2 regions of the Comamonas sp. lk genome follow, and region 1 is predicted to be linked to the other one. Evidence: riboswitches for the same ligand, from Rfam matches in the RefSeq annotation. Region 1 holds a riboswitch; the other holds the start of a gene.

The links. Region 1 has a riboswitch for glycine ahead of EAO39_RS10425 (trimeric intracellular cation channel family protein). Riboswitches for the same ligand answer to the same signal wherever they lie in the genome.
Region 2: it holds a riboswitch for glycine, as region 1 does, so the genes downstream of both, gcvT (glycine cleavage system aminomethyltransferase GcvT) here and EAO39_RS10425 (trimeric intracellular cation channel family protein) in region 1, are expected to answer to the same signal.

Annotation. Positions count from the first base shown of each region.
Region 1 is NZ_UOOB01000001.1:2,266,059-2,269,454, forward strand. It holds gene mnmC (FAD-dependent 5-carboxymethylaminomethyl-2-thiouridine(34) oxidoreductase MnmC) at 1-708, opposite strand, end outside; gene EAO39_RS10425 (trimeric intracellular cation channel family protein) at 727-1,392, opposite strand; glycine riboswitch at 1,446-1,559, opposite strand; glycine riboswitch at 1,587-1,691, opposite strand; gene EAO39_RS10430 (heme-binding protein) at 1,779-2,270, opposite strand; gene EAO39_RS10435 (response regulator) at 2,380-2,967, opposite strand; gene EAO39_RS10440 (ATP-binding protein) at 2,964-3,396, opposite strand, start outside.
Region 2 is NZ_UOOB01000001.1:2,936,673-2,940,068, forward strand. It holds gene EAO39_RS13345 (amino acid permease) at 1-162, shown strand, start outside; gene EAO39_RS13350 (Lrp/AsnC family transcriptional regulator) at 257-712, opposite strand; glycine riboswitch at 1,144-1,259, shown strand; glycine riboswitch at 1,285-1,389, shown strand; gene gcvT (glycine cleavage system aminomethyltransferase GcvT) at 1,470-2,603, shown strand; gene gcvH (glycine cleavage system protein GcvH) at 2,734-3,108, shown strand; gene gcvP (aminomethyl-transferring glycine dehydrogenase) at 3,199-3,396, shown strand, end outside.

The DNA of each region.
Region 1 (3,396 bases):
GGGAACCTTGCGTACCTCAAACCCCTGCTGGGCGAGACCTTCGCGCACGCTGCCTGCAATGCACCAGCTTGCCACAGCGGTGCCACGCCGGCAGTGGCGTGCCACGTTCTTCATGGCTTCGGGGCTCCACAGCTCGGGATTGAGTTTGGGAGAAAAACCATCAAGGTAGACGCTGTCCACCGTCAGCTGCTGCTTGCGCAACACGGTCTGGGCATCTCCCACATAAAGGGTGAGCAGCACCTGTCCGTTGTCAAAAGACAGCCGGTGCACGCCGGGCAGCAAGCCCCACCACTGGGCCTGCAACTGCTCGGCCAAGAGCTGCAGCTGCGGGTCATCAGGCAGGCCGCGCAACAGATCGTCGGCAGACACGGGATAGGCCTCGATCGAGGCAAAGTGCAGCACGCGCGGGCGCAGGGGGTCTGCCTTCCAGGCAGCCCAGGTGACGAGAAAATTCAGTCCAAAGCCAAAGCCAATCTCCAGGATTCGCCATTGCGAGGCGTGGGCCCAGGCCTCGGGAAGACCGCAGCCGCCCAGGAAACCCTGACGAGCCTGATCCAGACCGCCCAGTTCGCTGCGGTACCGGTCACCGAAGCGGGGGCTATAGGGCGTGCCATCGGCAAGCCATGTGATGGATTCCCCATTGAGGGGCGGCTCCAGACTCTCACCGGGTTTTTCAGATGGGGGCAGGGGTAGGCTCTCGACAGACATTGCAGGGTCTTGACTCTCTTATTCCCAGCGCTGCTGATAGGAGAACACCGGCAGACGCCATTTGAAGCGTATGGCGGCCAGGCGAAACGCCAGGCCACCGGCAAAGCACACGATGGTGCTGATATTGGGGCTGACATCCAGAGCGCGCAGACCCAGGAACATCAGGCACACGGCCAGGGAGACGCTGGCATACAGCTCGCGGCGGAAGACCACGGGCACCTGGTTGCAGAGCACGTCGCGCAAAATGCCGCCGCTGATACCGGTGATCATGCCGGCCATGATGACGACGATGGTGGGGTAGCCCAACTCCAGCGCGGTGTTGGAGCCAATCAGCGAGAAAGCGATCAAACCCATGGCGTCCAGCAGCAAAAACACCTGCTTCAAGCGGTGCATATGTCGGGCGATGAGCGTGGTCAGCAGGCCGAAGCTGATGACCAGATACACATATTCGGGGTGTTGCGTCCAGCCTATGGGGTAGTGGCCCAGCACCATGTCGCGTATGGTGCCGCCACCCAGGGCGGTGACAAAGGCGATGACGACCACGCCAAAAATGTCCATATTGCGCCGGCCCGCAGCCAGTGCGCCGGACATGGCTTCGGCCGCGATGGCCACCAGATAGATCACCAGCATGACGGTGATATTGCTGGCCTGGAAGGAGTCCAGCAAGGAAACGGAGGGAAGCATGACAGCCCTGATTGGGTTAAGCCAGTCATTCGCCATAGCGAAATGTCAGGCGTGCCTCTCCCGCTGTCCTTTGTACCTGAGAGTTGCGTGCGCCAGCCTGGCCGTGCACTTGCCCCTTCGGTGAGCCTGCAGCAAAGGGCTGCGGGCTGCTCTCCAGTTGGCGAATTCGTGCGGCCGATCTATCGGCTGCACTGTCCTGTCCTGCGGTACGGGGTGCCTGAGCGATTATGGGAGTTTGCGCCTTCGGCGGAGGCATGGGGCCATGTTTGGCGCCTGCCTCGCTCTCCCGCAGGAAAGCCGTGATTCTAGCCAGTTGGAAGGGGGACTTCACGCAAAAAAGCCAAGGCCTGGAGCCTTGGCTTATGGGGCAGACGGGCCGCAGCGGCTTATTGCAGCTGATCTTTCAAGGCCGCCAGGGCTTTTTGTGCGCAGGCCTCGTCCAGGTGGCCGCCGGGCGCACCGGCCACGCCGATGGCGCCAATGACCTCATTGCCCGCCTTGATGGGCACGCCGCCGGCCAGCACCAGAAAGCCGGGGATTTGCGCCAGACCGGCGGCATCGGGGTTGGATTGAATCGTCTTGGCCATGCCGCTGGTCGGGTTGCGCGACGATGCCGAGGTGAAAGCCTTGGCGGTGGCGGCTTTGGGCGTGTGGGCGCCGGCGCCATCGGCGCGGGACAGTGCCAGCAGCACGCCGGCGCGGTCCACCACGGCAGCGGTCACGTTATGGCCGTCGGCGCTGCAGGCGGCAACGGTTTGCTGGGCCAGTTGGGCGGCGGTTGCCGAGGCAATCGAGCGGGTGCTGACCGTAGCGGCAGAGGCGGCGCCGCAGGCCAGGGTGCTCAGGGCGAGGAGGGCAAAAGTGCTCAGGCGATTCATGTCAGGGCTCCAGGGGGTGAAAGCAATGACTGAACTGTAGGAACACGGGCGCTTGGCGCCTATTCGCAAGCCAACGGACGGCTCTCGGTAGTTTTACCGAGGGTGGGCCTCAGCTGCGGGCAGCGGCAGACAGCAGCAGCCGGGTCTGCTCGGCCACGGAGCCCGTGCCCAGCTTTTCGGCCAGCTTGGCACGGTGGGTGTCCACGGTGCGCACGGAGATATCCAGCGCGGCCGCGATCTCCTTGCTGCCCAGGCCCTTGGTGATCAGCTCCAGCACCTCGCGTTCGCGCTCGGTCAGCACCTGCAGATGGTGGCGGGCCTCGTTGCGCTCGGCCTGCCGGGCTAGCGTGGCCTGGGCAGTCCTGATGGCCTCCAGCAGGGTCTGCTCCTCTATGGGTTTGGTCAGAAAGTCGGTGACGCCGGCCTTGAAGGCCCGGCGGCAGGAGTGCAGATCGCCATGGCCGGTGATGACGATGGCCGGCCAGTCCACGCCTTGCGCACGCAGCTGCTCATACAGCTGCAGGCCGGACATCAGCGGCATGCGCAAATCCATGATCAGCACGCCGGGCTGGCTGCGGTCCAGATGGGCCAGGCATTCGGCAGGAGAGGCAAAGCAGCTCACGCTCAGGTCATAGGTCTGTAGCAGCAGATGCAAGGCCTCGCGCACCGAGGCGTCGTCGTCTATCAGGTAAATCATGGGATGGGGTTTTCCGGGGCGGCGCCCGTGGTCGCCAGGGGCAGGGTCAGCACAAAGCAGGCACCTGGCCAGGCGGTGCTTGGGCTGGCGCTGGCGGGCGGCAGATATTGCAGCTGGCCGCCCATGCGTTCCATCAGCGTGGCGCACAGCGGCAGGCCCAGGCCCATGCCGCCGCTCTTGGTGGTGAAGAAAGGGTCGAAAATGCGCTGGGCCGTGGCGGCGTCTATGCCGGGGCCGTTGTCCCGCACCGTGAGACTGGCTTGTCGGCCGTCGGCTTGCTGCGCTATCTGTATGGCCGGCTCAGCCACCGAGCTCTGCGACAGCGCTTCCAGCGCATTGCGCACCAGATTGTGCAGCACCTGCTCCAGTGCCACGGGGTCGGCCCAAACGCTGCAATCTGCCGGCGCCGGCTCCCATAGCAGCTGGACA
Region 2 (3,396 bases), 670 kb from region 1:
CAGAACTACGAGAACTTCCTCAGCGACAAGATCGACTGGGTGGGCGCGATTGCCACCTATATCGGCCTGCCGCTGTTCCTCATCATCTGGTGGGGCTACAAGCTGGTCAAAGGCTCGCGCATCGTGAAGTACAAAGACATGGACGTGCAGGGTCTGCGCTAATTCAGCCCCAATCATGCAACAAGGCAGCACCGGCAACGGCGCTGCCTTTTTTCATTTCAAACTCTCTGCGGCTCCAGTTGTCTCGGTCTTTAATTCAGATGCCCAGCGGTAAATCGGCCCGCTTCAGCGTGCGCAGCACAAAGCTGGACTGACTGTGGCGTATGCCCTTGATCTTGTAGAGCTTCTCGCGCAGCAAACGCTCATAGTCACGCGTGTCCTTGACGACAATGCGCAGCAGATAGTCGTATTCGCCCGAGACCAGATGCGCCTCCACCACTTCGGGAATGGTGGCCAGCACCTCGCCGAATTTCTCCAGCGTGTTGTCGGAGTGACTGTCCAGCGTCACCATCACCAGCACCGAATCGGCCAGGCCCAGCGCCTGGGGATTGAGGCGCACGGTATAGCCCTCGATCACGCCGGCTTCCTCCATTTTCTTGATGCGCGCCCAGCATGGAGAGGCGCTCAAGCCCACGGCAGCGCCGATTTCCTGCAGACTGGCCCGCGCATTGGCTTGCAAAGCAGCAAGAATCTTTTTATCCAAAGTGTCCATGGCCTTGAATTTATCGCTTTTTAAGCATTGGCAGCAAAATTTTCTGTAGCAAAGCGATATCTGCAGAAAACAAAGCAGCATTTTCTGCACTGCAACATGCATAGTTGAGTCCATGGAAGCACGTTCACCAACGCAGTAAAACCATTCAAGTGATCCCGCTGTTTACCGTCAGCGCCAGATTGTCTGATCCGCCACCGGAACCCGTTCCAGGCCGCGCCACTTATCCGCAGTGGCGCGGCCTGTCGCATTCTGGGCAGTGCCACAGAGTGAGAAAGGACTATGCAATTGATATCTGTCTGCGCTTTTACTGATTGGAGTGCAAGCGGTTTTTATGCGCATCTCTCACAGCCAACGCCGCCGGATCGGCATGCGCAGACCTCGTACAAACCCGCATAAACCCCATGTTGCGACGCAATAACTGGCGGCTAGAATGCCTGCTGTCAGGAGAGAGTGCCTACGGGGTTTGACCCGCAACGCACCGCCGAAGGCGCAGGCTCTGCCTTTATGCAGCACCCGAACGCTCAGGCAAAAGGACTGACAAGCGCTGACGGGCGAGCAAAGCTCAGTCCACAGCGTTCCTTGCTGGAGAGAGGTGCTGCGCTTGCAGCACCCACCGAAGGAGCAAGCTGCACCCGCGTGCAGTGAATCTCTCAGGTAAAGCGGACAGCAGGGCAAGACCGCCACGCCAGGCAATGCGATATCTATTGCATTTGCCGGGCATGGCAACTCATTTGGTTTCACCACCGGAGCTTGCCCCTTGACTGCCGCCGACAACCAACCTCTGCGCCACACCCCTTTGTTCGCCCTGCACCAGCAGCTGGGCGCCCGCATGGTGCCATTTGCCGGCTATTCCATGCCCGTGCAGTACCCCCAGGGGCTGATGGCCGAGCATCTGCACACCCGCAAGGCCGCCGGCCTGTTTGACGTCTCCCATATGGGCCAGCTGCTGCTGCGCGGTGCCGACGCTGCCGCCGCCCTGGAAACGCTGATGCCCGTGGACGTGCAAGACCTCGGCGTGCACAAACAGCGCTACGGCCTGCTGCTCAATGACCAAGGCGGCATTCTGGACGATCTGATGTTCGTCAACCGCGGCGACGACTTATTCGTCATCGTCAACGGTGCCTGCAAACAGGCCGATATCGCCCATATCCAGGAGCGCATAGGCCAGCGCTGCGAAGTGATTCCCCTGCCCGATCAGGCTTTGCTGGCCCTGCAAGGCCCGAAAGCGGTCACGGTGCTGGCGCGCCTGATCCCCGGCGTGAGCCAGCTGGTCTTCATGACCGGCGGCCATTTTGACTGGCAAGGCCATGCGCTCTACATCACGCGTAGCGGCTACACCGGCGAGGACGGTTTTGAAATCTCCGTGCCCGCAGACGGTGCCCAAGCCCTGGCCCAAGCACTGCTGGCCCAGTCCGAAATCGCCCCCATCGGTCTGGGCGCACGCAACTCGCTGCGACTGGAAGCCGGTCTTTGTCTCTACGGCAACGATATAGACACGACCACCACGCCGGTGGAAGCGGCGCTGAACTGGGCCATACAGAAAGTGCGCCGCAACGGCGGTGCGCGTGAAGGCGGTTTTCCCGGTGCATCCATCGTGCTGGAACAGCTACAAAATCCGCAGCAGCTCCAGCGCAAGCGCGTAGGCCTGGTGGCCTTGGAGCGCATTCCCGTGCGCGAGCCTGCGGTGCTGGAGAACATGGACGGCCAGCATATAGGCCATATCACCAGCGGCCTGCTCAGCCCCACGCTCAACCAGCCCGTGGCGCTGGCCTATGTGCAGCCCGACTATGCGGCGCTGGGTACCGAGATCTTCGCCATGGTGCGCGGCAAGCCCGTGCCCATGAAGGTCACGGCCACGCCGTTTGTGCCCACGAACTATTACCGAGGCTGAACCGCTGCCGTGGCCCGGCCTCTTGTTTGAGCAGGCCAATTCATCCGGCGGTGCTCAGAACGCCGCTAAAGTGCGCGCTGGACCTTTCTCAAAACACAGATTTCCCTGAATTCACCATCTGGAGCTTTCCATGAGCATCAAATATTCCAAAGAACACGAATGGATCAACACGGCTGACACCAATGCAGCCATCGTCGGCATCACCGTCCACGCACAGGATGCGCTGGGCGATGTGGTGTTTGTCGACCTGCCCGCCGTGGGCTCCACCTTCAAGGCCGGCGATGTGGCTGGCGTGGTCGAATCCGTCAAGGCCGCTGCCGATGTCTACATGCCCGTGACCGGCGAAATCGTGGAAGTCAACGAAGCTCTGCGCGACGACCCTGCCCTGGCCAACAGCGACCCTCTGAACAGCGGCTGGTTCTTCAAGGTCAAGATGAGCGATGTCAGCGAACTCGAAGGCCTGATGGAAGAGACGGCCTATAACGACTTCGCTGCCAGCAATTGATTTTTTCCACGGCCTTCGCGTTTGCGAAGGCCGTTTTTCTTTCTGCCTGCGCCCCCAGTCAGTCACAGTATTTGAGAACAGGTCCCTCCCATGCTGATGTCGCCCCCCGCTCCCGTTGCCAGCCTTGAAGCGCTGGAAAATCCCGGTGAATTCATTCCCCGCCACATAGGCATAGATGCCGCGGATGAAGCGCTGATGCTTTCCGTGATTGGCGAGGCCTCGCGCGCCGCGCTGATCAACTCCATCGTGCCGCGTTCGATTGCGCGCGCCAAACCCATGGATTTGCCG